Regions from separate parts of the Bradyrhizobium sp. HKCCYLRH3073 genome, predicted to be linked through region 2. Evidence: predicted binding sites of a transcription regulator. Region 2 holds the regulator's gene; the other holds the start of a gene.

Region 1 (14,333 bases), on a different contig from region 2:
ACACATTTGTGCGGGAGCCGTGCTGGCGGTGGTCACGGCCATCGCCTGGAAGGCGAGCCCTGCGCGTGACTGGTGTGAAGGGGAACGATGCAAGTGTTGAAGCGTGGCTGCGCCGTGGCGACGGTGGCGTTGTCGATGTCGGGGCTGGCGCTCGCCGCCGCCTCGGCGGAGGAATTTCCCTTCGGCATGGAGATGACGCTCGATGCGCTGCCGCAGCCCGGCTCGAAGCGGGTGCCGGATCTCGACATCGGCGATAACGGTGACACCGTGCTGGAGCTGTGGTGCAAGGGCGGCAAGGGCCAGTTCTCGGTTGCCGGCAACACCATCGTGTTCATCGCCAGCAAGATCGAGGACCGCAACTGCCCGGCGGCGCGCGCCCAGGCCGACGACGAACTGATCGCGGCGCTGAGCGCGGCGACCAACTGGAAGCGTCAGGGCGACCTGATCATCTTCATCGGGCCGAAGACGCTGCGCTTCCGACTCAATACGAACTGAGGCAGGGCGGTCGCCTGTGAAGATGAAAAGCCGCTGAGACCAGCAACCCTGCTGGTCAGTTACTCCGTCATGCCCGAGCTCGTCCCGCCTGCGCGGCCGCAGCCGCTTCGGCGCGGCGAAGGCCCGGGCATCCACGTCCGTCCCAGGATGCCGATCGGCGTGGATGGCCGGGACAAGCCCGGCCATGACGACCTGGAGAGAGACGTGAGCGCACAACGGGTTGCCATATGCGCCGTGCCAATTGAAGAAAGGGGGCGCGCACCGGTCGACTGCGCGCCCGCCGCTCTTTATTTCCAGACCGAGTTGTCCGCGTCCCAGCGCTTGGCCTTGAAGGCCTTCGCCAGCTCGTCGATGGCGCCGCCATCGTCACGGGTGTCGCCCTCCTCGTCGCCGGATGACTCGTCCGACAGGATCAGCTTGGCGGCGGAGCTCTCGTCGATCGTCGTCGTCGTCGGGCTGCTGATCCACAGCATCAGCGCGTCCGCGCCGCCCGGCTTGTCCGCCGAGACGAGGCCGGTGACCTCGATGACGTCGGTGAGCTCCAGGGCCGGCATCAGCTGGCTCGGCCGCTTCAACGTCAGCTTCAGCTTGCCGCTGACCGGATTCCACGCCGCGCTCGTCGGCTTGGCATTGTAGGTCCGGGCCAGGACGTCGGAGATCGCGTTTGCGAGCTTGTCCTTGTTGATCTTGTCGCCGTCGCGCCAGTCGGCAGCCGCGAAACGGATGGTGCGGTCCATCTCGACGGTGCCGGCGGTCCAGCCGGCCGTCACCACGCCGTTCATGGCCCGCGCCTTCGCGATCAACGCTCCGGCGCGGTCGGGGTCGACCGTCATGCTGATGGTCTGCTCGCCCGCGCGCAAGGCATCGCAGTTCACGATCAGGCTCGACAGCGAAACTTCGACGTTCTCGCCCTTCAGGCTCTTGAGGAAGTCGGTCATGGCGTCGAGCTTGAGCCGGACCGAGACCGCCTCGGGCGAGACGTCGGTGAAGTCCTTCGGCTGGGCGCTGATGCCGTCGTCGCTCGACTGGCTCTCCTGGAACTCCTTCTCGCTGACGTCGGAGTTGTCGGTCGACGCCACCTCTGTGACGCTCTTGCCGATCGTGATCTGGCCGCGGAACTCGAACGTGTCGCCGGTCGGCTTGCGATTCAGCTTCACCGTGACCGGCTCCTTGGCGCCGTTGCTCTGGGTCGCGCCGGTCAAGGTCTGGCCGTTGACCGTGAGGCTGACCACGAAGCGGTCCTTGCGATCCGAATTCTTTGCGACGGGATAGCAGACGTCGAGCGTGGCGGCGGTGACGGTCTTGCCCTGGCGCGTCTCCTTCAGGATCACGTCGGCATTGCCGTCCATCAGACCGTCGATCGCGGTGAAATACCGCGTCTCGTTGGCGGGGGCCTTGGTCCCGCTCTTGCTCTGGGCCCAACCGAGTTCCGGCGCGGCCGCTACAATCACGGCCAGCGCAAGCAAAATCGCGCGCATCTGAAAATCCTTGTGGGGGCAGAATCGGCCTTAAGCTGTAGCGCCGATTTGCGGTCGCTGCACCCCCGGCGCGGACACTCGGCCAAAAAGAAGGCCGCCCGGAGGCGGCCTTCCTGAATGTGAGATGTCGAAAGCAGGGCTCAGAAGCCCATGCCGCCCATGCCACCCATGCCGCCGCCGGCCGGCATCGCGGGAGCCGCATCCTTCGGCAGCTCGGCGACCATGGCCTCGGTGGTGACCAGGAGACCGGCGACCGACGAGGCGTCCTGCAGCGCGGTGCGGACCACCTTGGCCGGGTCGATGATGCCCTTGGCAACCATATCGACATAGTCCTCGGTCTGCGCGTCGAAGCCGAAGGTCTCGGACTTCTCGTCCAGGATCTTGCCGACCACGATCGAGCCTTCGACGCCGGCGTTCTCGGAGATCTGGCGAATCGGAGCCTCGAGCGCCTTCAGCACGATGTTGATGCCGGCCTGGACGTCCGAGTTGGCGTTGGTGATGCGGCCGACCGCCTTCTTGGCGCGCAGCAGCGCCACGCCGCCGCCGGGGACGATGCCTTCCTGCACCGCAGCGCGGGTCGCGTTGAGGGCGTCCTCGACGCGGTCCTTCTTCTCCTTGACCTCGATCTCGGTCGCGCCGCCGACGCGGATCACCGCGACGCCGCCCGCGAGCTTGGCGAGACGCTCCTGCAGCTTCTCACGGTCGTAGTCCGAGGTGGTCTCCTCGATCTGCGCCTTGATCTGGCCGACGCGTGCCTCGATATCGGCCTTCTTGCCGGCACCGTTGACGATCGTGGTGTTCTCCTTGTCGATCACGACCTTCTTGGCGCGGCCGAGCATCTTCACCGTGACGTTCTCGAGCTTCATGCCGAGATCTTCCGAGATCAGCTGACCGCCGGTCAGGATCGCGATGTCCTCGAGCATGGCCTTGCGGCGGTCACCGAAGCCCGGCGCCTTGACGGCCGCGACCTTGAGGCCGCCGCGCAGGCGGTTGACGACCAGCGTGGCCAGCGCCTCGCCCTCGACGTCCTCGGCGATGATCAAGAGCGGACGGCCCGACTGCACCACGGCTTCGAGCACCGGCAGCATGGCCTGCAGTCCGGACAGCTTCTTCTCGTGCAGCAGCACGTAGACGTCGTCGAGCTCGGCGGTCATCTTCTCGGCATTGGTGACGAAGTAGGGCGAGAGATAGCCGCGGTCGAACTTCATGCCTTCGACGATGTCCACCTCGGTGTCGAGCGACTTGTTCTCCTCGACCGTGATGACGCCCTCGTTGCCGACCTTCTGCATCGCCTGGGCGATCATCTTGCCGATCGCGGCGTCGCCATTGGCGGAGATGGTGCCGACCTGGGCGACCTCGGAGGACGCAGCGACCGGCTTGGCGCGCTTCTCGATGTCCTTGATCACGGCGGCCACCGCGATGTCGATGCCGCGCTTGAGGTCCATCGGGTTCATGCCGGCGGCAACGGCCTTGGCGCCCTCGCGCACGATGGCCTGGGCCAGCACGGTCGCGGTGGTGGTGCCGTCACCGGCGGTGTCGTTGGTCTTGGAGGCGACCTCGCGCAGCATCTGCGCGCCCATGTTCTCGAACTTGTCCTCCAGCTCGATCTCCTTGGCGACGGTGACGCCGTCCTTGGTGATGCGCGGAGCGCCGAAGCTCTTCTCGATGACGACATTGCGGCCCTTCGGGCCGAGCGTCACCTTGACGGCGTTGGCGAGAATGTCGACGCCGCGCAGCATGCGGTCGCGTGCGTCGCCGGCGAATTTGACGTCCTTGGCTGCCATTTCAAAATTCTCCTGGAGTAGACCTCGACGGCGAGGGGCGTGATCGCCCGTCTGTCGCCGGAACGAGGTTGCAGAGCATTTTCGCCCGGGGCGGCTGATCGCCGCCCCCGACAGGTCGGGATCAGGCGACGACGCCCATGATGTCGGACTCCTTCATGATCAGGAGCTCCTCGCCGTCCAGCTTGACCTCGGTGCCGGACCACTTGCCGAACAGCACGCGGTCGCCGACCTTGACGTCGATCGGGATCAGCTTGCCGCTCTCGTCGCGGCCGCCGGGGCCGACGGCGACGACTTCGCCCTGCGAGGGCTTTTCCTTGGCGCTGTCGGGAATGATGATGCCGCCCTTGGTCTTCTCTTCGGCGTCGATGCGCTTAACCACGACGCGGTCGTGCAGGGGACGAAACTTCGATTTGGCCATGACGGATCCCTTTTGGGGTGCTTGGATAAGTGTTGCTGTCGGAGGAAATCTGAATGCGACCACATTTGACGCCCACTTGGCGCCAACTGGCTCGCAGCCTTAGCAATCGCGCCCTCCGAGTGCTAAAGACCGCTCGGGGAAATATGGCTTGCGGCTGTTCCTGTCAAGCAACGGCCAGCCGTTAAGCCGTTCTTGAGGCTGTTAGGGGGATGTTGTCCGGGGCCAGACATGTTAGTGGAGCGGCGTCGTCATCCGACGTCATTGCTCTGACGAGCGTTTTGCGCTTGGTTGCCGGACGGGGCAGCCACGATTCTGTTCCTAAGGGGATGCCATGACGAGTTCACGGTGCGCGCGGCCGGTTGCCAATCTCGCGATCGCGTCGGCGCTCACGATGCTTCTGGGAGCGTGCACGGGCTTCAGCCTGTCGCCGTCGCCCCCCATGCAGACCGAGGCGCCGGTCGAGCCCGAGGTTCCGGCGACGATCCGCCCCGAGGATCTCGTGGGCAAATGGGGCCTCGCCGCCTACAACAATCCGAATGACCGCGCGCGCACCGAGAAGATGGCTCTGGCGCAGTGCAAACAGCCTTACGTCATCGGGGCAGGCACGTCCGGCGGTGTCGTGATGCATCTGGCCGACCAGGCGACTCCCCAGGAACTGCGCCTGAAGGGGTCGGCCAGCGGCAAGAACTACATCGGCCCGGCCGGACCGCCCGGCGGCGAGCAGGACCGCGAGGTCATCTCCTTCGACGGCCGTGTGCTGATCACCCGCTTCGTCGACAAGGATGCGGCGACCCGTTACCAGACGATGGTCTACGTCCGCTGCGGGCCGCGCGCCTGAGATCCGGGCGATCATCCCGCAAAGGTCGAGAGTCGAACGAAAAACGCCGGCGACTGCGCCGGCGTTCTGTACGATGACGTGGCCTGAAGCGGTCGCTGGGACTGGCCGCCGACCTCAGTTGAACATCGCGTCGATGTCGTCCTGCGAGGCGTGGCCGACCTCGCCCGCCGCCTTCGGGCCGTTCAGCAGCCTGGCGTCGCCCTCGCGGGTGTCGACGATCGGCGGCACATGCGCCTTGATGGCGTCGACGCCGCCCCAGATGTCCATCATCACCACGATGTGGTGCTCGATGAACTTCATGGTGGTCATGACCTTGTTGATGCGCTGGCCGGTCAGGTCCTGGAAGTTGCAGGCCTCGAAGATCGAGACCACGCGCTCCTGGATCTCTTCGCTCAGGATCTTCTGCTGGTCCGCCGAGTCCACCTTGGACAGCGCGCTCGCGGCCTGGTCGATCGCCTCCGCGGCTTCGAGGATCTGCTGCGTCGCCTGCTCGGTGCCGCCGACGACCGCGCCGAGCTCGCCGTTGACCTTGGCCATCTCCTCGCCGTTGAAGCTCTTGGCATGGAGGGTCGCGATCTCGCCCTTGGTGCGGTTGATCGCGTCGTGGATCAGGTCGAGCTCGACCTTGAGCTTTTCGCACTGCTCGATCTGGGCACGATAGGTCTCGAGCAGCGCGCGCGCCTCGGCGACCTCGCGTGCGGCGGATTCTTCGATGGCGGCGTTGGCCGTGTTGCTACCTCCGCTGCGGATGGCGTTGGCCATCTGGGAGCGGATCGCGCGCAGCTCGTCCATGATTTCCTTGTGGTTGGGGCCGATCTCGCCGCCCACGAAGTCGGGCTCCGGCATATGGCCGACGATTGCTTCTTCGATACGGAAACGCTTGCGAACAGCCATGATAGTATCCCTGACCTCTTGTTCGGATCAGTTCTACGCAGAGCCTATTTAACATCGCGTTCACGCCAGGAACCGCGGTTGAGCAACGCTGGCGTGCATCGTGCGTCAACTATTAACCATGCCCCGCCGGCCTTCACGCAAAATAAACGCTAGCCATCAAAACCGCCGTCGTATGCAGCGATGGTGAATCCCGGCGCCTCCCGCGTTTACCAAAGCGATCGGGTTTTGCTCTTTATTGACGATACGCGGCGGCGTTGCCGCCTCGCGCGACGAACAGTCTCCAGACGAAACAGTACAGAGTACGTCGATGTTCAAATTATTCTCCACGGCGCTGCTGGCCGGCGCATGCGCATTCTATTCAGGTCTGGATCGGGCGGCGGCCCAGGGGTTTCAGCAGCCGACCGTGATCTACAGCGGGCCGCCGCAGCAATCCGCGCCGGTGCGCACCGCCTATGTCGAACGCTCGCGCATGGGTGGCGGCTTCATCGAATTCCTGTTCGGGGATCCGCAAGGCGGCCGCGGCGCGCCTCCGCCGGGACAGCCGATGTATCAGCAGCAGCCGTCCTATTACGAGCCGCAGCAGCTGGCGCCTGGCATGGTTCCGCAGCAGGGAGTGCCGGATGAGGAGGCCTATGAGCAGACGCAGCGGCCGCTCGATCCGAAGTACGAGAAACAGATCGTTGACTATGACGGCAAAGAACGGCCGGGCACGATCGTCATCGATACGCCGAACAAGTTCCTCTATCTGGTCCAGGGCGAGGGCAGGGCGCTGCGCTATGGCATCGGCGTCGGCCGGCCCGGCTTCACCTGGTCGGGCGTGAAGACGATCTCGGCCAAGCGTGAATGGCCGGACTGGACGCCGCCGCCGGAAATGCTCGCGCGCCGGCCCGACCTGCCGCGGCACATGGAGGGCGGACCGCAGAACCCGCTCGGCGCACGCGCGATGTATCTCGGCTCGTCGCTGTATCGGATCCACGGGTCGAACGAGCCATGGACGATCGGCACCAACGTCTCGTCAGGCTGTATCCGGATGCGCAACGAGGACGTCATCGACCTCTATGGCCGCGTGAACGTCGGTGCCCGGGTGATCGTGCTCTGACGACCGCCACCGCACGACATCGGCCATTGAAAAAGGCCGCCCATCCGGGCGGCCTTTGCATTCTCGAATTGGCTGCGACCCGGGAGGATCACGCGTAGTCGCTGCCACCGTCGTCGTCGCCATAGCCGTCATCGGAATCGAAGTCGGCCGCGTCGCTGTCATTGCCGTTGTCGTCGTAGTTCGCCTGGTCGAACAGGCCGGCACGACCACTGTCGCCGCCCGAGCGGCCGATGTCGTCGAGACCGGCGTCACGCGCCAGCGACCCGCCGGACTGGTCGCCGCTCCACGGGCTGGCACCGCCGCCGCGCTCCTCGATGATCGTGGTGTCGCCGAACGCCTGATGCGACCCGCCGCCCATCATCGAGCGGATGCCGCCGAGCAACAGTGAGCCGCCGACCATGCCGGCCGCGGCCGCCGCGGCCGTGCCGAGGAATGAGCCGCCTCCGCCGCCGAACATGCCGCCGCGCGGCTGGCCGAAGCCGCCCTGATCGTAGGGGCCGGGCTGACCGGGATAGCCGGGCTGGCCCTGGTAGCCCGGGGGCATCGCCTGGCCGCTGTTCCAGACCGGCCGGCTCGGCAACGGCGGCGGCACGTTAGGGACCGACCCGCGGCTGCCCGCGCCGAAGATGCTGTCGCGCATCGAATCGAGGAAGCCGCCGGACTGAGCCTGCTGCGGGGCCTGGGCGTGCTGCAGCTCCTCGATGCGGGCATTGGCGCGTTTCAAGGCTTCGTCCTGCACCAGCACCGTCTGCACCAGCGCGTAGACGGCATTGGGAGCCCGCTGCAGCGCCTGGGCGATGGCGGCGGCGGCCTCCGGATCACGCGGTGCACTCTCCAACTTGGCAAGCCGGTCGAACAGATCGTCGATGAGTTGGCGTTCTTGCGGTGTCATGTCGTTCTCCTGCCGCTTGCCTTGTTCCGGCGAAGCGCGGCCAAGATTTAGGGGGACTTTGTGGCCCGGCCAGCCGGGGCGCGGATTAAATTTCGGTATGCGACACAGCGTCTCTCGGGCTTGCGCGGCGTTTTGGACCTCCACGCTGCCCGCACCGCAGGAGGAACGCTGCCGAGCGGCTTTTTGTTCGTCGCAGGCCCGCAAGATCCGTTCAGGCCAGCGTCATCCGGCGGCGGTCGAGCAGCGCTGGAAAATGCTCGCCGGCAAGATAGGCGTGCTCGTGCTCGCGCTGGACGGTCAAAGGATCGAGCTCGATCAGGACGTCGTCGACGAAGCCGGGATGGCACATCACCAGCCCGTCCTCCGGCAGCTCGTCCAGAAAGCCGTCCATCAACGTGGCGAAATCCGAGGTCTTGCTGAAATCATAGGCGCCGGCGAAAGCGGGATTGAAAGCGATCTCGGCCCGCTTGGCATGACGGCGGAATTGCGCGCTCAGGACGTCCAGCAGCAGCGCCTTCGGTGCCGTCAGCCGCTGCATCAGCGGCACGTTCCGCCCGCCCTGACGCACCCAGGCCGCTGGCGCGGCTTCCTTGACCGCGGCGAGGAAGCCCTCGCGCACCTGCGGATAGAGCTGGGCATGCTGATGGCCGTCGACGAAATCCGGGGCGCGGCCGAACAGCTCGCCGAACGCCGCAAGCTGGACCAGCACCTCGGCGCGGATCAGCTCGGGATCGAGCCGGCGGGACATTCCGGCGCGCAGCAGCTTGGGAAAGGGCAGGAACATGCCGCCTTCCGACGGGCGGAAGTGCATGGTGAGGGGGCGGAACGGCGCGGTCAGCGTGACGTGCAGGCCGATGGCGCAACGCGGGCGGTCGGACGCGACCCTGGTCAGCTCCGCCACCTCGTCGCGCCCGATCGCGGCGCCCACCGTCATCACCGAGGTGGCGTTCAGCCGGCCGCGCGCGATCAGGTCCCGGATGGCGCTGTTGACCCCGGGGCTGATGCCATAGTCATCGGCGCACAGCCAGATGCGCCGGTGCGGCGTCGCGCTCATTCGGCGGCGTTCCTCTCGGCGCCGTCGCTCCGTGCATCGAGCGCTGCATGCTTCTCGCTGTGCTCGGCGACGAAGTAGATCGGCCGTGCCTTCAGCTCGGACAGGATCTTGCCGATATACTCGCCCATGATGCCGATCATGATCAGTTGCACGCCGCCGATCGTCATCAGGCCGACCATCAGCGAGGGATAGCCCGGCACCGATTTGCCGCTGACGACGGTCTCCCAGAGGATGGAGAGCCCGAACAGGAAGGCCGCAGAGGCCAGCAGGATTCCGAGCAGGCTGGCGAAGCGCAGCGGGGCGACCGAGAACGAGGTCAGCCCTTCAATCGACAGGCCGAGCAGGCTCGTCAGGTTGAAGGTCGTCACGCCGTGGGCGCGCGCCGCGGGCTCATAGTCGACGCGGATTTGGCGGAAGCCGATCCAGCTCGCGAGGCCCTTGAAGAAGCGGTTGCGTTCAGGGAGCTGCCGCAGCGCGGCCACCGCGCGCGGCGACAGCAGGCGGAAGTCGCCGGCATCCTCCGGAATCTTCTGCCGCGCCCCCCAGTTGATGAGCGCGTAGAAGCCGTGAACGGCGACCCGGCGCAGGAACGGCTCGTTGTCGCGATGCGCCTTGGCGGTATAGACGACGTCGTAGCCGTCCTTGATCCAGTGCGTGACGAGTTGCTCGATCAGGGCCGGCGGATGCTGGCCGTCGCCGTCCATGAACATCACCGCGCCGCGCCGGGCATGATCGAGGCCGGCCATCAGCGCGGCCTCCTTGCCGAAATTGCGCGACAGCGACACGACCTGCACATCGAGCGCATCGGCCTGCAGCGTGCGGGCAATCGCGAGCGTGTTGTCGCGGCTGCCATCGTCGACATAGACGAGCTCACAGGCGAGACCGAAGCGCTGACGCAGGGTGCGTGCGAGATTATTCAGCCGCTCGTGCAGCACCGTCAGTCCCGCGCCCTCGTTATAGACGGGGATAACGATCGACAGTCCCTGCGACGCGGCGTCGGCCGCGGTCGTGGTCAGGTCGGACACGTCAGTTCCCAGCATTGCTCAGAGTCCTCGTTCTCCTACCAACATATGGTAGTCGCGCTCACCTGTCGCTACGATGAACGGCGATTTATGATCGCAGGAAGGCCTCGAGGCGGGCAAACAGCGGATTCTCGCGGTCGAGCACGTAGTCCAGCGAGGCGACCGAGACGGTCTCGGCGCCATGTGCGCGCAGAAAGCTGCCGAGCGCGTAGATCTGCGCCGGCGGGCAGTGCAGGGTGAGCATGCCGGACGAGGTCGGGCCGCCGAACGGCGCCACCACGCCGAAGCGGCTGTGCGCCTCGCTCAGCATTGCTGCGTCGCACCCTTTGAAGCGGGTGCGGACCTCGCGGTATTTGCTGGCGCGGGCGCGGGCATGGATGTGGTCGAGAATGATCCGGGCGCTCTCGCGCGGACCCTCCGACCAGTCGGCGTCGCGCGAGGCGACGAGATTGGCCTGGCTGCGCAGGATCACGCCGTCGTCGAGCACCTTCAGCCCGTTGGCCACCAGCGTCGAGCCGGTGCTGGTGATGTCGACGATCAGCTCGGCGGTGCCGACCGCGGGCGCGCCCTCGGTGGCGCCGGCGCTCTCGACGATGCGGTAATCGACGATGCCGTGGGCGGCGAAGAAGCTGCGCGTCAGGTTGATGTACTTGGTGGCGACGCGCATGCGGCGATTGTGCTGGGCGCGGAAACCGGTGGTGACGTCGTCGAGATCGGCCATGGTGCGGACGTCGATCCAGGCCTGCGGCACCGCGACGACGACGTTGGCGCCGCCGAAGCCGAGCGTGTCGATCAGCAGCACGCGCTTGTCGGCATCGGTGATGCTCTCGCGCACGAGATCCTCGCCGGTGACGCCGAGATGCACGGTCCCGCGCGCCAGTTGCGAGGCGATCTCACTCGCAGAGAGATAGGCGATCTCGACATTGTCGAGACCTGCGATGGTGCCGCGATAGTCGCGCGCGCCGCCGGGCTTGGACAGGTTCAGCCCGGCCCGTCCGAAGAAGGCTTCGGCATTCTCCTGCAGACGTCCCTTGGAGGGAACGGCGAGGACGAGGGGGCCGCTCATGATGCTCTCCCGCGCGCGGCCTTGCCCGCGGCGCTGCTCTGGGCCAGCCGCTCGATCCAGATCGAGAAGCCGACAGCCGGAATCGACGAGGCGGCGCCGAGCTGGCTCAGCAGGCCGTCATAACGGCCGCCGGCGACCAGCGGCTCGTCGCCATTGCCTGGGTGGTGCAGCTCGAACTCGAAGCCGGTGTAGTAGTCGAGGCCGCGGCCGAACGAGGTGGCGAAGCGCACCTTGGCGATGTCGATACCGCGCTGGGCCATGAAGCCGGCGCGCGCCTCCAGCGCATCGATCGCCGCCGAGATGTCGAGCCTGGCATCGGCGGCGAGGGCGCGAAGCTGCTGGACGGCTTCGGTCGGGCTGCCGCTGATGGCGAGGAAGCGCTTGATACGGTCCAGCGCGTCACGCGGCAGCGCGCCGCTCTTCAGGGTGGACTGCTCGAGGAAGCGGTCGGCGATCTCCGCCACCGTGCGGCCGCCGACGGCGGTGGCGCCGGCAATCGACATCAGGTCGGTGACCAGGGCGAGCGCCGCCTTGCGGTCGGAGCCGGCCAGAGCGGCGAGCACGCCCTCATACTCGTTGCGCGGCGCCACCGAGGCGATCGCCAGCCGCTCGAGGTCCTGCGCCAGGGTGCGCTTGCGGTTGAAGTCCTTGATCAGCCGCCGCCGCCAGACCGGATAGAGGTCGAGCGCGTCGATGAGAGCCGTGAACAGCGCGACGTCGCCGGTGCGGATCTCCACCGCGGCAAGGCCGGCAGTGGCGGTGGCCTCGATCGCCAGCGCCAGCATCTCGGCATCGGCGGCGGGCCGGTCCTGGCGGCCGAACGATTCGATGCCGGCCTGCAGGAACTCGCTCGGGCGGCCCTCGCGGTAACGGAATACTGGACCGAGATAGCTGAAGCCGGCCGGCTGCCCGGCGCGGGCCGAGGCGAGGTAGTCCCGGGCGACGGGAATGGTCAGGTCGGGGCGCAGGCAGAGCTCTTCGCCGGCGGCGTCGCCGGTCAGGTAGAGGCTCTTGCGGATGTCCTCCCCGGACAGGTCCAGGAACGGCTCGGCCGGCTGCAGGATCGCCGGCTCGGCCCGCTGATAGCCGGCCTGGGCGAAGGATTGCAGCAGCGTGTCCGCCCACGCGGCGGGTCCGGTCGGAGCGGGTCCGGTCATGGCGATTCGAGTTCCAAAGTGGATTGGGCGCCCGCTGGGAGCGGCGGCTGCCCCTTAGCATGGCCGTTTGACGGTTTCGACTGCGAATGGCCCCGGCGCGCCACAATTGGCCGGAAGACCTTAACCGCGGGCTCCGGTCCAGTCCCCGAGGGTGGCCTGGATCACGGCGAGGGCGGCAACGCCGGCCGTATCCGCGCGCAGGATGCGCGGACCCAGGGCCAGCCTGATCACGCGCGGCTGGCGCAGCAGCAGCGTCCGTTCATCCTCGGCAAAACCGCCCTCCGGCCCGATCAGCAGGTCGATGCCGGCCACAGCCTTGGTTCCGTGCAGCGCCTGCAGCGGATCGGCCAGCTCGGCCGCCTCATCGCAGAACACCAGCAGCCGCTCAGGCTGCCGCTGCGCGAGGAAGCGCTCCAGCGGCACCGGGTCCCTGACCTCGGCGAGGCTGAGGATGCCGCATTGCTCGGCGGCCTCGACCACGTTGGCGCGCATGCGCTCGCCATTCACGCGCGACACCTGGGTGTGCCGGGTGATGACCGGCTCCAGGCGCGCGGCGCCCATCTCGACCGCCTTCTGCACCATGTAGTCCAGCCTCGCGTGCTTGAGCGGCGCGAAGACATAGGCGATGTCCGGCAGGTGATCCTGCGGCCGGCTCTGCTGCTGGATCGTCAGGGCGTCAGCGCGCTTGCGGCCCTCGATCACGGCCCGCCATTCGCCGTCGCGGCCGTTGAAGACCAGCACGTGATCGCCGGCGCCGAGGCGCAGGACGTTGCCGAGATAATTGCCCTGGTTGCGGTCGAGCGCGACCGAGCCGCCCTCCTGCAGAGGGGCGTCGACGAACAGGCGCGGGGCGGTGAAGTCGTATGCGGGCATGGAGCGAAGCGATGGCTATGACGGACGTTGCTTACCGGACCCCGCGCCGGCCGCAAAGCAGGCGGAGCCGTCACGGGGTGTTGTCTCAGGTACTGGCGATGGCGCCTTTCGGCCGTGCTGTCGACAGATTTTACCGCTTCGATCCCGCGGGTCGTCCCTTGGGACGGACATCCGACGATTCCGTGAGCCTCGATGCGGAGAACGGCCTTGATCTTGAGACATTCGACTTCGGCGCTTGCGATCTGGGCGCTTGCCGCGACCATCGCCGTGATGGTCGCTGCGCCGTCCCGGGCCGACGACAAGGCGGTCGCCGCGCCGCCGCAGCGGGCGGCGCCCGCGGTTTCGGGCGGCGCCGGCGTGGCTGGCTTTCGCCCGCCCGAAACCTGTCTGAAGGAGTTCACTCCGCTGCGGGACGAGACCGCGCGCCGGGCCAAGCTGCTCAAGGCGGCGACCGAGCGGCGCTTTGCGCCCGGCGAGGCCTGTCAGCTGGTGCATGACTACGAGCTCGCCCAGACCAAGATGATCGACTACGCCGTCGCGCATGCCTCGCTCTGCGGGATCCCGGCCAAGATCACCGATCAGTTGAAGGCGAATCACGAAAACACCCTGACCGTGATGCGCAAGGTGTGCACGGCGACGTGATCCCTCGCGGCGGGCAGGTCGCCGCCCGCCGCCGACTGGCTATTCCGTTCATCGGGCGTGCAGGGCGCAGACCGAACCCGATGCCCGGGCCTGACGTCCGTGGACGGGATTGCATGCCGGTCTGGAACCCGGCTGCGTCCCTCCGCCGCGGATGTGATCAAATCCGCGGTTGTGCTGGACGGACGAGAATCGTAAAAGCCCCGGATCGGATCGTGCTTTCATCCGGAAGTGTTGAGGATTCTTGGTCTTACCGGAGAACCAGCCTTGATCGTCCGCCAGTCTTTCATGCCGCTCGCCATTGCCGCCCTGGTGCTCTCCACAGGGCAGGTCGTCGCGCAGAGCTCGTTTCCCGCGCCGATGCCCGGCCAGGCCCAGACCAGCAACTCGCCGTTTCCGCCCATCAACGGCGCGGCGCCAATGCGGGCTGCGGCTCCGTCGAGCCCGTTTCCGAGCCCCGGCGGCTCCGCGTTCGGTGGCGGCGGCGGTGGCTTTGCGCCTCCGCCGATGGGGGCTGCGCCGCAGGGCGGTCCGCCCGAAAGCTGCATGAAGGAGTTTCTGCCGCTGCGCGAGGAAGCCGAGCGTCGCGGCAAGCTGATCAAGGCGGCGAGCGACCGCAAGGCC
Region 2 (14,333 bases):
CCCTGCTCGCGCCCTATGTGCTGGTACAGACCGTCGACGGCGTCGAAATCCTGAAGCGCGGCTAGCGCTGTACCATCCTGAATCCGCCTTTTGAGGCAAAATGTGCCCCGCCGGAGCGCGCCGACCGCCGCAGGCGATCAAAACCGCGCGCCCGGCCTGTTGCGGGGGGCGCAAAGCCGCTAAAAGCGTGCCCGCCGAAGACCACGCTGGCGAGGACCCCCGACCGCCTCGGCGCGCGGCCCCGGTCAACGAGGCAATGTTTGATGATGATCGTTCGACTCTTCACCGCGGCCACCCTGCTGATCTCGCTGCTGCACCCCGCATTGGCCACTGACGCCGTATTTCCGCCCGGCGTCCGCATCGGGCTCGCGCCGCTGGTCGGGCTCGCCAAGGCCAAGACGTTCTCCGGCTTCGAAACCGAGGACCAGAGCGTGAAGGTGCTGCTGACCGAACTGCCCGCCGCCGCCTATGGCGAGGTGAAGAACGCGTTTACCGCCAATCCCGCCGGGACCGGCAGCGTCAAGCCGGAGAGCATCGAGACCGCCGCCGGCACCGCCTACTATACCGTCGAGAACGGCCGCGATGGCAACACGCCGGTGCGGCGCTACTCGATGATCCTGCCCGGCAACGGCTTCTCCGGCTACGTGGCCGTGCAGATCCCGGAGACCGCGAGCCGGATCTACACCGACGATGCCGTGCGCCAGATGTTCGCCTCCGCCGTCGTCCGCAAGGACGTTCCGGTCGACGAGCAGCTCGCGATGATGCCGTTCAAGGTCACCGACCTCTCCGGGTTCAAGACCATCCGCACGCTCGGGCCGGGCGCCCTGATCCTCGCCGACGGCGAGGAGGACAAGGGCTTCGAAGCCGCGCCCTTCGTCGTGATCGGGCTGGTGGCTGGCGTGGCCCCGGAGGCGGGCGACCGCGCGCGCGTGGCGCAACAGGCGGCCACCACCATTCCGGGCGTCCGCGAAGCGCGCATCACGATGTCCGAGCCGATCCGCATCGACGGCCAGCCGGCCTATGAGACCCGGATCGACGCCACCAGCGGCAAGGACAATACGCCGGTGACGGTGGTGCAGTGGCTGCGCTTCGGCGGGCCAAACACGTTGCGGATCATCGGCAGCGCGCCGCGCGACCAGTGGTCGGCGGCCTTCCCGCGGTTCCGTGCCGTCCGCGACGGCATCCAGCCAAGAGGCTGAGACCAGCCCGGCATCGGACGGCGTGATCACGCCGGCTGCTCGCCGCGAGACGAACTACAAGGTCGCGCCGACAAACAAGAAGCCACGGGCATCGCTGCCCGTGGCTTCTTCGTTCGACAACAGGACGGCCGCAGAACGCGTGCCCGTGCTCGCCGTCAGGCGGCGCTGTTCGACTGATCGTTGCTCGCCGCGGGCGCCGCCTTGGCGCCGCCCTTGGACACGCCGACCAAAGCGGGGCGCAGCACGCGCTCGCCGATCATAAAGCCGGCCTGCACGACCTGCACCACCGTGCCGGACGGCACCGACGGATCCGGCACCTCGTACATCGCCTGCTGGAAATTGGGGTCGAACTTTTGCCCGGTCGGATCGAACTTCTTGACGCCGTTTTTCTCCAGCGTGTTGAGCAGCGAACGCTCGGTGAGCTCGACGCCCTCGATCAGCGACTTCAGGCCCGCATCGGCATTGTCGCGCGTCTCCGCCGGCACGGCATCGAGCGCGCGCTGCAGATTGTCGGCGATGTCGAGCACGTCACGGGCGAAGCCGGTGATGCCGTACATGCGCGCATCGGCGACCTCGCGGGCGGTCCGCTTGCGCAGATTCTCCATCTCCGCCAGCGTGCGCAGCATCTTGTCGCGCGCGTCGGCCGCCTCCTTGGCAAGGGCCTCTGCCGAGCCGGCCTCGGGATCATCGGGCATGATGTAGGGCTTGGAGACGACGGGTTCGCTGGCCTGCGCCGGGTTTTCCGGATCATTCTTATGCAGGTCGGGATCGGTCATGGACAGACTCGCAAGTTCGGCTGACGGGTTTGGGGATATGGGGCGGGATATCGTGCTTTGAGCGTCGAAAATCAAGCGCAGCCTGACCGGCCCGCCGGAGACGCCGTCCGCGGATTAACCATCTCACGCATCAGCCACCCAGCAGCCGGCTGACCAGGCGCGCGGCATAATCGACCGTCGGAATCACCCGGGCATAGTTGAGCCGGGTCGGACCGATGACGCCGAGCACGCCGACGATGCGACCCGTGGCGTCGGAATAGGGCGACACGATCGTCGACGAGCCCGACAGCGAGAACAGCTTGTTCTCCGAGCCGATGAAGATGCGGACACCTTCCGCGCTCTCCGCGCGCCCGAGCAGATCGACGACGCCGCGCTTGGTTTCGAGATCGTCGAACAGCCGCCGGACACGCTCGAGATCTTCGAGCGCATGCAGGTCCTCGAGCAGGTTGGCGTGGCCGCGCACGATGAGCTGCCGCTCGTCGCTGTCGCCGCCGGACCAGCTCGCGACGCCGGCGGCGATCACCTTCTGCGTCAGCTGGTCGAGCTCGGCACGGTCGTGCGCCAGCGCGGTCTCAAGCTCGAGCCGCGCTTCCGCCAGCGTCCGCCCTCTGATCCGGGCGTTGAGGAAATTGGACGCCTCGGTCAATGCCGAGGACGGCACGCCCGGCGGCAGGGTCAGGACCCGGTTCTCGACCTGTCCTTCCTCGCCGACCAGAACGACGAGCGCACGCTCGGGCTCGAGCCTGACGAACTCGATGTGCTTCAGCCGGGTGTTGGATTTGGCGGTCAGAACCACGGCGGCGGCACGGGTCAGACCCGACAGCCGGGTCAGCGCTTCATCCAGCGCCGCCTCAACCGATTGCGCCCGGCCGACGGCCGCGAGCTGGCTCTGGATCGACTGCTGCTCGGCCTCCGTCATGTCGCCAACCTGCATCAGGGCGTCGACGAAGAAGCGCAGGCCGGCTTCGGTGGGCAGCCGGCCGGCCGAGGTGTGCGGCGCGTAGATCAGGCCGAGCTGCTCGAGATCGGCCATGACGTTGCGCACAGAGGCCGGCGACAGCGGAACCGCGATCAGCCGCGAAATGTTGCGCGAGCCGACCGGCTCGCCGGTCGCCAGATAGCTTTCGACGATCTGCCGGAAGATCTCGCGCGAGCGCTCGTTCAGCTGCGCCAGACCGGCCGGCGGTGTCATCAGGTTGATCGGATCGTGGTGGGCCACCAGATGCACTCCTCCCAGCTGCCTATAATGTGTCCATGCGGCGGCTCGGTGGCAAGCCGGTCATGAGGAGGGGGCTCCGGGAGCGACGGGCCCTTGATAAACCCTTGCCGCTGCCGGTCGCGGCTCCTACAAGGCCGTCAAACACCCTCTTTCGCCTCTTTCACGGAGAGAATCATGCGGCCGAGCCGCCGTGCACCGGATGAACTGCGGGCCGTGAGCCTGGAACGCGGCGTCGTCAAATACGCCGAGGGCTCGTGCCTGGTGAAGTTCGGCGACACCCATGTGCTGGTCACCGCCACGCTCGAGGACCGGCTGCCGCCCTGGCTCAAGGGCCAGGGACGCGGCTGGATCACCGCCGAATACGGCATGCTGCCACGCGCCACGCTGGAGCGAACCCGGCGCGAGGCCTCCGCCGGCAAGCAGACCGGACGCACCGTCGAGATCCAGCGCCTGATCGGCCGCTCGCTGCGCACCGCGATCGACCTGGAAGCGCTCGGCGAGCGCCAGATCACGGTGGACTGCGACGTGCTGCAGGCCGATGGCGGCACGCGCACGGCGTCGATCACCGGCGCCTGGGTCGCGCTGGCCGACTGCATCAAGTGGATGAAGTCGCGCAACATGATCAAGACCGAGGTGCTGCGCGCCAACGTCGCCGCGATCTCCTGCGGTATCTACAACGGCACGCCGGTGCTCGATCTCGACTACGCTGAGGATTCCGAGGCGGAGACCGATGCCAATTTCGTCATGACCGGCGACGGCCGCATCATCGAGGTGCAGGGCACGGCGGAGAAGACGCCGTTCACCGAGGCCGAGTTCCTGGCGCTGATGGCGCTCGCCCGCAAGGGCGTCGCGCGGCTGGTCGACCTGCAGAAGATGGCGGTCGCGTGAACGGTCCGCACCGCAGGCTCACCGGTCGCATCGTCATCGCGACCCACAATCCCGGCAAGCTTGCCGAGATGCGCGAGCTGCTCGCCCCCCATGGCGTCGAGGCGGTGTCGGCCGGCGATCTCGGCCTGGGCGAGCCGGACGAGACCGGCGAGACCTTCCAGGCCAACGCCCGCATCAAGGCGGTCGCCGCGGCCAAGGCCGCGCAGCTTCCGGCCTTTGCCGACGATTCCGGCATCGTGGTTCACGCCCTCGACGGTGCGCCGGGGATCTATTCGGCGCGCTGGGCCGGACCGGACAAGGATTTCACCGGCGCGATGACGCGGATCGAGCGCCTGCTGCAGGAGCGCGGCGCCGCGGGTGCCGACCAGCGCGGCGCTCATTTCGTCTCGGCGCTGTGCGTGGCATGGCCGGACGGCCATGTCGAGGAGGTCGAGGCGAGGGTCGACGGCACGCTGGTCTGGCCGCCGCGCGGCACGGCCGGCTTCGGCTACGACCCGATGTTCCTGCCAGAAGGGCACGATCGCACGTTCGGCGAGATGACCAGCATCGAGAAGCACGGCCTGCCGCCGCTCGGCCTCGGCCTGTCGCACCGGGCGCGCGCCTTCGTGAAGCTCGCGGAGATCTGCCTTGACCAGCGCTGACAGCGAAGCGTTCGGCGTCTATGTGCACTGGCCGTTCTGCCTGTCGAAATGTCCGTATTGCGACTTCAACAGCCATGTCCGGCATGCGGCCATCGACCAGGAGCGCTACGCCCGCGCCTTCGCCCAGGAGATCGCGACCACCGCCGCCCGCATTGGGCCGCGCACCGTCAGCTCGATCTTTCTCGGCGGCGGCACGCCGTCGCTGATGCAGCCGCAGACCGTCGGCGCGATTCTCGACGCGATCGGCCGGCACTGGCATGTCGCCGCTGACGTCGAGGTGTCGCTGGAAGCCAATCCGACCAGCGTCGAGGCGACGCGCTTTGCCGGCTACCGCGCTGCCGGCGTCAACCGCGTCTCGCTCGGCGTCCAGGCGATGGACGATGCGTCGCTCAAGATGCTGGGCCGACTGCACACGGCCGAGGAGGCGATGAAGGCGGTGGCGATCGCGCGCAATGCCTTCGAGCGCTATTCGTTCGATCTGATCTATGCCCGGCCCGACCAGACGCCGGCGATGTGGACCGAGGAGCTGACGCGCGCGATCAGCGAGGCAGCCGAGCATTTGTCGCTGTATCAACTGACCATCGAGGAAGGCACGCCATTCTTCGGCCTGCATGCCGCGGGCAAGCTGAAGACGCCGGATGAAGGCCTGGCGCGCACCTTGTACGACGTCACGCAGGAGGTCTGCGGCCGTCACGGGCTGCCGGCCTACGAGATCTCCAACCATGCCCGCCCAGGCGCGGAGTGCCGGCACAACCTGATCTATTGGCGTGGCCAGGAATATGCCGGCATCGGTCCCGGCGCCCATGGCCGGCTCGACATCGGCGGCATCAGACACGCGACCGCAACCGACAAGCGGCCCGAGGCCTGGCTGATGCGGGTCGAGTCCAACGGTCACGGTGTGATGACCGACGACGAGCTCAATCGCGAGGAGCGCGCCGACGAATTCCTGCTGATGGGGCTGCGACTGGCCGAGGGCATCGACCCGCAGCGCTACGCGAGGATCTCCGGCCGCACGCTCGATCCGCGCCGCATCGCGCTGCTGCGCGAGGAGGGCGCCATCGCGGTCGATCCGGACGGGCGGCTGCGCGTGACCCAGGACGGCTTTCCGGTGCTCGACGCGGTCGTCGCTGACCTCGCCGCCTGAGACGTGCTGCGACTCACGTCGCGCTGAAGCTTTTCGGCGCGCCGGCGACGGTCTGTCCGCCCCCCGAACCGACGCGCATCACCGCAAGCCCGCGCTCATTGGTGCCGTCGCTGCGGAACCGGAACAGGCCATCTATGCCCGCGAAGCCGGACGCATTGGTCAGGACGTCGGGCGCGAAACGCTGGTTGCCCTGGGTGCGCGCCAGCGCGGCCACGAGCGCCACCGCATCATAGGCGAGGGTCGCGGTGCGTACGGGATCGCCGCCGAATCGCGTCCGGTAGCGTCCGGCGAAAGCGCGGAAGCCGGACGGATCCGGCGCGGCATAGAGGCCGCCCTGCAGGCTGGCGCTGGCATAGACGCGCGGATTGTCCCACAGCCCGGTGCCGAGCAGCTGGATGTTGCGCAGATTGGCGCCGGCAGCGGTCAGCGCATCGGCCGTCGCCGCGACCGATTCGCCGTCGTCGGCCAGCAGCAGCGCATCGGCGCCGCCGAGCGCCTGCGCCACCGTGCGCGCCGGCCCGGTGCGGTCGCCGGAATATTTCTCGAATGCCACGATGCGTCCGCCGCGGCGGCTGACCGCAGTCTTGAACGCCCCCTCGACGACGGTGCCATAGGCATTGTCGGGCAGCAGCGCCGCGAACGAGCGTTTGCCGACGCTGGCGGAATATTCGACGATGCGGCTCGCATCGGACTCCGGCAGGAAGCTGAGCAGATAGACGCCGCGCCCCGCCACGCTCGAATCCGTCGAGAAGGCGATGACCGAGATGTTGCGCGTGCGCGCCACCTGGGCCGTCGCCGGCACCGAGCCCGCGAACAGAGGCCCGAGGATGATCTCGGCGCCTTCGTCGCAGGCCTGTTGCGCGCCCTGCTGCGCGCCTTGCGGGCTGCCGGCGTCATCCTTGATCAGGAGCTGGATGTTGGGGTTCTGAAACTCGGCCAATGCCATCTCGGCCGCGTTCTTCATCGATTGCGCGGCGACGCCGGCATTGCCCGACGCCGACAGCGGCAGAATCAGCCCGACCTTGACCTGGCCGTTGCCGGCCACCGCCGGCTGCTGCGGCGGTCCCGCCGGCGCCGTCGGCTGCTCGAACGGATTGAAGCCCTGCTGCACGTTGGAGCACGCCGACAGCAGCGGCGCGCCGACGATCAGGCCCAGCGCCGTTCGCCGGGCGACCCCATGGGGTCCCGGACCGAGAGAGTTGGGATGACGCGGGCCCACCATGGCATCTCTTCGTTCGGCCGAGACCGGCCAGAAGTTCCCCAAACGCACGTCCGCAAGGCCGTGCCGATTCACTCATATTGTCGACGAATAGTTAAGCAAAACAAAAGGCTGTCAGCGCCACACCGCCGATCAATTCGACGTTTTGCACGGCCTATCCCCTGCTCGTCCACACCCCCATCGATGTGCCGTTTCGGACTTGAATCGGCGATGAATGGCGACGCGGCGATGCCGATCCCGGAACTTCAAATCGCCGCGCGGCTGTTCCCCTGTGGCAATCCCGCGGCAGGCCCTTTAAATTACCTCGATGGGCGCGAAGGCAATCCCCAAGACGTCGCCGGACGACGGCAAATCTTCCACCACGTCGACCTATCTGGTGGCGGGGCAGATCGTTGCGGCGCCCAAGGCCCGGCCTGGATTGCATCTGGTGGCGACGCCGATCGGCAATCTCGGCGACATCACGCTGCGCGCGCTGGAAACCCTGGCCGGCGCCGATCTCATCTTGTGCGAGGACACCCGAATCACGCGACGCCTGACCGAGCGTTATGGCCTGGCCGCGGAACTCGCAGCCTATCACGAGCACAATGCCGAAGCCGTCAGGCCCAGGATTCTGCAGAGCCTCGCCGAAGGCGCGGCCATCGCGCTGGTGTCCGACGCCGGCACGCCGCTGATCTCGGACCCCGGCTACAAGCTGGTGCGCGAGGCGTGCGCGGCCGGGCATGCCGTCACCGCGCTGCCGGGCCCGTCCGCCGTGCTCGCGGCGCTCAGCGTCGCGGCGCTGCCGACCGACCGCTTCTTCTTCGAGGGATTCCTGCCGGCCAGGCAGCAGGCGCGACGCGCGCGGCTGGCCGAGCTCGCGCGCATCGACGCGACGCTGGTGCTGTTCGAGGCCGGCAGCCGGGTTCAGGAGACGCTGGCCGATCTCGCCGAGGCCATGGCGGGACGCCAGGCCGCGATCTGCCGCGAGCTGACCAAGCTGCATGAGGAGGTGCTGCGCGGCGCCATCGGCGATCTCGCTGCAGCGGCTGGCGATCTCGAAACCCGCGGCGAATTCGTGCTGGTGATCGGTCCGCCGCCGCGCGGCGCCGGGGTGCTGACGCCGGATGCGCTCGATGCCGTACTGAAGGATCTGCTGCAGCGATCGAGCGTCAAGGATGCCGTCATGCATGCGGTCGAGCTCTCCGGCCGGCCGCGCCGCGAAGTCTATGCGCGCGCGCTCGAGCTGGCGAAGGACGCGCGGTCAGGACAGGCCGATGGCGAAGACTGAGCGTGCGTCCGCCGACAAGCCGGCCAAGACGGCGGCGCCGGAGCGCGTCGCCGCCTTTCGCACCGGACTATCGGCGGAGGCCCGCGCGGCAGCGCTGCTGATCGCCAAGGGCTATCGCATCCTCGCCAAGCGCTTCCGCACGCCGCATGGCGAGATCGACATCATCGCGCGCAAGCGCGGCCTCGTGGCGTTCGTCGAGGTCAAGGCGCGCGCCTCGCTCGACGATGCCGCCTATGCGGTGACGCCGCGCCAGCAGCAGCGCATCATCAATGCCGCGCAGGCGTGGCTGATGGCGCATCCCGACCATGCCGAATTGGAGCTGCGCTTCGACGCGATTCTGGTTGCGCCGCGCAGCCTGCCGCGCCATCTGGTAGCGGCGTTCGACGCCAGCACCTGACATGAACTGATTGCAGAGAGCAGGGACCTGCCCATGAAACTGAACGTCGCCGTCCAGATGGACCCCATCGCGCGCATCAACATCCGCGGCGACTCCACCTTCGCGATGCTGCTCGAAGCGCAGAGGCGCGGCCATGGCCTGTGCTATTACACGCCGGACAAGCTGTCGCTGCGCGGCGAGGAGCTGTATGCGCCGGTGCAGGCGCTGACGGTGCGCGACCAGGTCGGCGACCACTTCACGCTCGGCGAACCGAAGCCGACCGCGCTGACCTCGTTCGACGTCGTGCTCCTGCGCCAGGATCCGCCGTTCGATCTCGCCTACATCACCTCGACGCATTTCCTCGAGCGCATCCATCCGAAGACGCTGGTGGTCAATGATCCCGCGAGCGTGCGCAACGCACCGGAAAAGCTGTTCGTGATGAACTTCCCGCAACTGATGCCGCCGACTTTGATTTCGCGCGACCTCGACGAGATCAACGCCTTCCGCGATCAGCACGGCGCCGTGGTGATGAAGCCGCTGCATGGCCATGGCGGCGCGGCGGTGTTCCGCGTCATGCCGCAGGACATGAATTTCGGCTCGCTGTTCGACATGTTCTCGGTGACGTTCAAGGAGCCCTGGGTGATCCAGCGCTTTCTCCCCGAGGTGAAGCATGGCGACAAGCGCATCATCCTGGTCGACGGCGAGTTCGCCGGCGCCGTCAACCGCGTGCCGGCGGCCGACGATCTGCGCTCCAACATGGTGCGCGGCGGCGCCGCGCAGGCCACCGATCTCAGCGCCCGCGAGCGCGAGATCTGCGATACGCTGGGTCCGGAGTTGCGCGCGCGCGGGCTATTGCTGGTCGGCATCGACGTCATCGACGGCAACCTCACCGAGATCAACGTGACCTCGCCGACCGGCATCCGCGCGATCTCGCGGCTCGGCGGACCCGACATCGCGGCCCGCGTATGGGACGTCATCGAGAGCAAACGGCGCTGATCAAGCGCCGTCCCACTTCGCTGGGGATAAGGCCAACCAACGCGATCAGTCCGATGCGTCAGAGGCGAGGCGGAATCGCTGACATCGGCGCAATTCATGCTATGACGCCATTCTCATGCGTCTCGTCCTGACCACCTGGAACATCAACTCGGTGCGCCTGCGCATCGACCTCGTCGCCAAGCTCATCAAGCAGGTCAGGCCCGATGTCCTGTGCCTGCAGGAGACCAAGTGCATCGACGACGCTTTCCCGCTGAAGCGCTTCAAGCGGCTCGGCTATGAGCACGTCGCACTGAACGGGCAGAAGGGCTATCACGGGGTCGCCGTGATCTCGAAATGGCCGTTCGAGGAGACCAACGTCCGCACCTTCTGCGACAAGGTGGATTCGCGCCACATCACCGTGGCATTCGGCGAGAAGGCGCAGCTCGCGCAGCCGCTGGTGCTGCATAATTTCTATGTGCCGGCCGGCGGCGACATTCCCGATCCCGCGCTCAATCCCAAATTCGAGCACAAGCTGCAATTCCTCGACGAACTGAAGGCGTGCGAGCCGCTGCATCCGCGCGGCGACGACCGGCATATCCTGGTCGGCGACCTCAACGTCGCGCCGCATGAGCACGACGTCTGGTCGCACAAGCAGCTCCTGAAGGTGGTGTCGCACACGCCGATCGAATGCGAGAAGCTGCTGGCGGCGCAGACCCATGGCGAATGGGTCGACGTCGCCCGCGAACGCATCCCGATGTCGGAGAAGGTCTACACGTGGTGGAGCTACCGCGCCGCCGACTGGACCGTGGGTGATCGCGGCCGAAGGCTCGACCACATCTGGGTGTCACGCGCCTTGAAGGACCGGGTCAGCGACTTCAGGATCCTGCGCGACGCCCGCAGCTGGGAGCGGCCGTCGGATCACGTGCCGGTCACGGTGACGCTGGACGTTTGACGGCGCGACCAGACAGACCCGTCAGTGCCGAGTTTGTCATTCGCCTGTCCCCACATCGTCATGCCCGGGCTTGTCCCGGGCATCCACGCCGTTCTTAGCACGCCGGACGACGTGGATGGCCGGGAAGAGCCCGGCCATGACGGCGGGGAAGGAGCCAAACTCAAGCGAGAGATCGTGCTGCATCGGCAAGAGGTCCGCGTAGACCTCGGGCGGCCGCCAGCCCCGTCACGACGTCAGCTTGGCCCCGGCCGCCATGATGTCGTTGGCGATTCGGCTGGCGCGGTGGGCGAACTCGTCGCGCAGCCGGCGCGCAGCCTTGGCGTCGCTCTCCAGCACACGCTGAAACAGGCTGCGCGAGATCCGCACCACGGTCGAATATTCCAGGGCCGTCGCGGTCGCCGGACGCCGCATCTCGACCAGCAGCGCCAGCTCGCCGATCAGCATGGTCGGCGTCGCGACGATCTCGGCACCGACCTCGTCGCTGATGCGCAATGACCCGCGCTGGACGACATAGCCGCAATCGGCCGTGTCGCCCTCGCGGAACAGGGTCTCGCCGCTCTGGATGTTACGCTGCTCGGAGCCGATGGCGATCATGCGAAGTGAGTCGCTTCCCAGCAGGCGCAATGTTGGGACGCGCTCCAATAGCGCAATATCGTCTTCGATCGACATCAAGGGCCCGGGGAAGGCTGAATGGAACCAATATCATAAATGGCGAAACCGCCATCCCCGAACCTATCACGGTACCAACTTGTAGCCACCGGCCTCCGTCACCAGAATCTCCGGATTCGCGGCATCTTTCTCGATCTTCTGACGCAGACGGTAAATGTGCGTTTCCAAGGTGTGGGTGGTGACGCCGGAATTGTAGCCCCACACCTCCTGGAGCAGGGTCTCGCGCGACACCGGCTGCTGGCCGGCGCGATACAGGAAGCGCAGGATCGCCGTTTCCTTCTCGGTCAGGCGCACCTTGCGGGCGTTGGCGCCGGTCAGCATCTTCGAGCCCGGCCGGAAGCTGTAGGGACCGACCGAGAACACCGCGTCCTCGCTGGCCTCGTGCTGGCGAAGCTGGGCCCGGATGCGGGCCAGCAGCACGGCGAAGCGGAACGGCTTGGCGACATAGTCATTGGCGCCGGATTCGAGCCCGAGAATCGTATCGGAATCGGTATCGTGCCCGGTCAGCATGATGATCGGCGCCTTGAAGCCGCCCTTGCGCAGGGACCGCACCACTTCGCGGCCATCGGTGTCGGGCAGGCCGACGTCCATCAGAACCAGGTCGGGTGAATTGGCCTTTGCGGCGGTGGCGCCTTTGGCGCCGGTATCGACGGCCTGGGCTTCGAACTCGTCATGCAGCGAGAGCTGCTCCATCAGGGCATCGCGCAGATCGGTGTCGTCATCCACGATCAGGATCTTGCGGGCATTGGCCATTGTACAATCCTCTAGGTGGCGCCGGCGGGATCGGATGGGTGGCGCCGTCAACGGTGGGCAAACAGGCTCATCAGCCCTGTTCCGTCTTGAAGTAGGGGGCTGTTACCGATTCACAAGCGCCCGGGACTCTACTCCAGAATTGAGCAGGGATTGAGATGATTGTCCTGTTCGACCCTCGCGGCGGACCATTTGCCGACATTAAGGCAATTACCGGGCAATCCGTGGCAATGAAAAGGCACGTTGTTTCATGTCGTTATCGAAGGTGAAGCCTGGCATGCCAGCATCGCGAATCTTGATTCGCGCCAAAGCCGGGTCGCGGCAGCGCGGCTGGCTCCATGTCTGGGGCCATGCCATCCCGGTGGCGCTCGGCCGCGGCGGCGTCCTGGCCAACAAGCGCGAGGGCGATGGTGGCACCCCCCGGGGGACCTTCCGGCCCCGGCAGCTGTGGTGGCGGGCCGATCGTCATCCGCGTCCGCGGACCTTTCTTCCGATCCGAGGGATCGGTCCGGAGGACGCCTGGTGCGAGGACCCGGCCGACCGGCACTACAATCGGGCGATCCGGCTGCGCGGCGACCGGCCCGGGGACCGGCTGGCGCGCCAGGACCATCTCTACGACTTCATCATCGAGATCGATCACAACACGCGACCGCGGATCGCGGGCCGCGGCAGCGCCGTGTTCCTGCATCTGGCGCGGCCGAATTTCGGCCCGACCGCAGGCTGCGTGGCCATGACCCGACCGGCGATGCTGCGTCTGTTGCAAAGGATCGGCCCGCGCACCAGGATCGTCATCCAATAATGTAAGGGAGGACGACGTCATGCGCGCACCGGATCAGCCAGCCAGCGCCTCGGGCATCCTGCGCCAGCATTGGAGCGAAGGCCGGAAGCTGGCGGCGCTGCCGCCGGAGCTGCGTCCACGCGACCGCGCAGAGGGCTATGCGGTCCAGGCCGAGCTCGAGCGCCACTCGCCCAAGCCGCTATTTGGCTGGAAGATTGCGGCGACCAGCGAGGCCGGCCAGCGCCATATCAATGTCGCCGGTCCGATGGCCGGGCGAATCCTGGCCGAAACGGTGCTGCCGGTCGGCGGCACCGCGTCGATGGCCGGCAACGCGATGCGGGTCGCCGAGCCGGAATTCGCCTTCCGCCTCGGACGCGATCTGCCGCCCCGGCCGACACCCTATAATGTCGCGGAGGTGCTGGCCGCGGTCGACACGCTGCACCCCGCGATCGAGATTCCCGATTCGCGGTTCGCCGACTTCGTCAGCGCCGGCGAGGCGCAACTGATCGCCGACAATGCCTGCGCGCATCTGTTCGTGCTGGGCGAGGCCAGCACCGCCGACTGGCGCAGCCGCGACCTGATCGCGGAGCGGCCGCGGATCGCGCTGCGTGGCGAGACCTTCATCGGCCACGGCCGCAACGTGCTCGGTGATCCGCTGATCGCGCTGGCCTGGCTGGTCAACGAGCTCAGCGCGCTCGGCGTGCCTGCGCGGGCAGGGCAGGTGATCACGACCGGCACCTGTCATCCGCCGCTGCCGATCGACAGCGGCGACCACATGGAGGCCGATTTCGGCGATCTGGGGCAGGTATCGGTGCGGTTCGAGTAGGGACCTGCCGCGACCGCGCCCTCTTCAGCGATGCCCGAAGATCGCCGAGCCGACACGGACATGCGTGGCGCCAAACTGGATGGCGATGGCGAAATCGGCGCTCATGCCCATCGACAGATGCGCGAGGCCGTTGCGGGCGGCGATCTTGGCGGTCAGCGCGAAATGCGGCCCGGGTGCTTCGTCGACCGGCGGAATGCACATCAGCCCTGAAATCGTGAGCCCGTAATCCGTGCGGCAGGCGGCGATGAAGGCGTCGGCGTCGCCGGGCGCGATGCCCGCCTTCTGCGGCTCCTCGCCGGTGTTGATCTGGATGAACAGTTGCGGATGCCGGCCCTGGGCGGAAATCTCCTTGGCAAGCGCCACGCACAGGCTCGGCCGGTCCACCGAATGGATGGCGTCGAACAGCGCCACCGCCTCCTTGGCCTTGTTGGATTGCAGCGGCCCGATCAGGTGCAGCGCGAGTCCCGGATGCGCGGCCATCAGCGGCGGCCACTTGGCTTTGGCTTCCTGAACGCGATTTTCACCGAACACGCGCTGTCCGGCCGCGATCACCGGCTCGATCGCGTCGGCATCGAAGGTCTTCGACACAGCGATCAGCGTGACCGAGCCGCGATCACGTTTGGCGTCGCGGCAGGCCCGCAGAATCTCCTGCTC

Evidence for each region. The regulator HrcA, encoded in region 2, represses chaperone genes, less so after heat shock. The targets are predictions, from matches to a motif close to GTTAGCACTCNCNNNNNGNGAGTGCTAAC.
Region 1: a site for HrcA is predicted at 4,274-4,302, ahead of groES (co-chaperone GroES). Genes of this name have one in related genera too.

The regions. Positions count from the first base shown of each region.
Region 1 covers NZ_JBNPUD010000010.1:233,167-247,499, reverse strand. Annotated here, with positions in the region: gene ACQR1X_RS23665 (hypothetical protein) at 88-495, shown strand; gene ACQR1X_RS23660 (hypothetical protein) at 783-1,973, opposite strand; gene groL (chaperonin GroEL) at 2,114-3,757, opposite strand; gene groES (co-chaperone GroES) at 3,879-4,175, opposite strand; gene ACQR1X_RS23645 (hypothetical protein) at 4,507-5,013, shown strand; gene ACQR1X_RS23640 (protein phosphatase CheZ) at 5,128-5,907, opposite strand; gene ACQR1X_RS23635 (L,D-transpeptidase family protein) at 6,215-7,006, shown strand; gene ACQR1X_RS23630 (DUF2076 domain-containing protein) at 7,095-7,898, opposite strand; gene ACQR1X_RS23625 (ChbG/HpnK family deacetylase) at 8,110-8,952, opposite strand; gene ACQR1X_RS23620 (glycosyltransferase family 2 protein) at 8,949-9,992, opposite strand; gene hisG (ATP phosphoribosyltransferase) at 10,063-11,040, opposite strand; gene ACQR1X_RS23610 (ATP phosphoribosyltransferase regulatory subunit) at 11,037-12,197, opposite strand; gene ACQR1X_RS23605 (16S rRNA (uracil(1498)-N(3))-methyltransferase) at 12,318-13,070, opposite strand; gene ACQR1X_RS23600 (hypothetical protein) at 13,278-13,712, shown strand; gene ACQR1X_RS23595 (hypothetical protein) at 13,980-14,333, shown strand, end outside.
Region 2 covers NZ_JBNPUD010000004.1:467,610-481,942, forward strand. Annotated here, with positions in the region: gene ACQR1X_RS13130 (hypothetical protein) at 1-65, shown strand, start outside; gene ACQR1X_RS13135 (hypothetical protein) at 264-1,199, shown strand; gene grpE (nucleotide exchange factor GrpE) at 1,355-1,975, opposite strand; gene hrcA (heat-inducible transcriptional repressor HrcA) at 2,106-3,194, opposite strand; gene rph (ribonuclease PH) at 3,369-4,082, shown strand; gene rdgB (RdgB/HAM1 family non-canonical purine NTP pyrophosphatase) at 4,079-4,723, shown strand; gene hemW (radical SAM family heme chaperone HemW) at 4,710-5,867, shown strand; gene ACQR1X_RS13165 (penicillin-binding protein activator) at 5,881-7,089, opposite strand; gene rsmI (16S rRNA (cytidine(1402)-2'-O)-methyltransferase) at 7,394-8,353, shown strand; gene ACQR1X_RS13175 (YraN family protein) at 8,340-8,750, shown strand; gene gshB (glutathione synthase) at 8,784-9,725, shown strand; gene ACQR1X_RS13185 (exodeoxyribonuclease III) at 9,841-10,656, shown strand; gene ACQR1X_RS13190 (hypothetical protein) at 10,693-10,839, opposite strand; gene ACQR1X_RS13195 (cyclic nucleotide-binding domain-containing protein) at 10,882-11,325, opposite strand; gene ACQR1X_RS13200 (response regulator transcription factor) at 11,392-12,078, opposite strand; gene ACQR1X_RS13205 (L,D-transpeptidase family protein) at 12,353-12,874, shown strand; gene ACQR1X_RS13210 (2-keto-4-pentenoate hydratase) at 12,894-13,679, shown strand; gene ACQR1X_RS13215 (YggS family pyridoxal phosphate-dependent enzyme) at 13,704-14,333, opposite strand, start outside.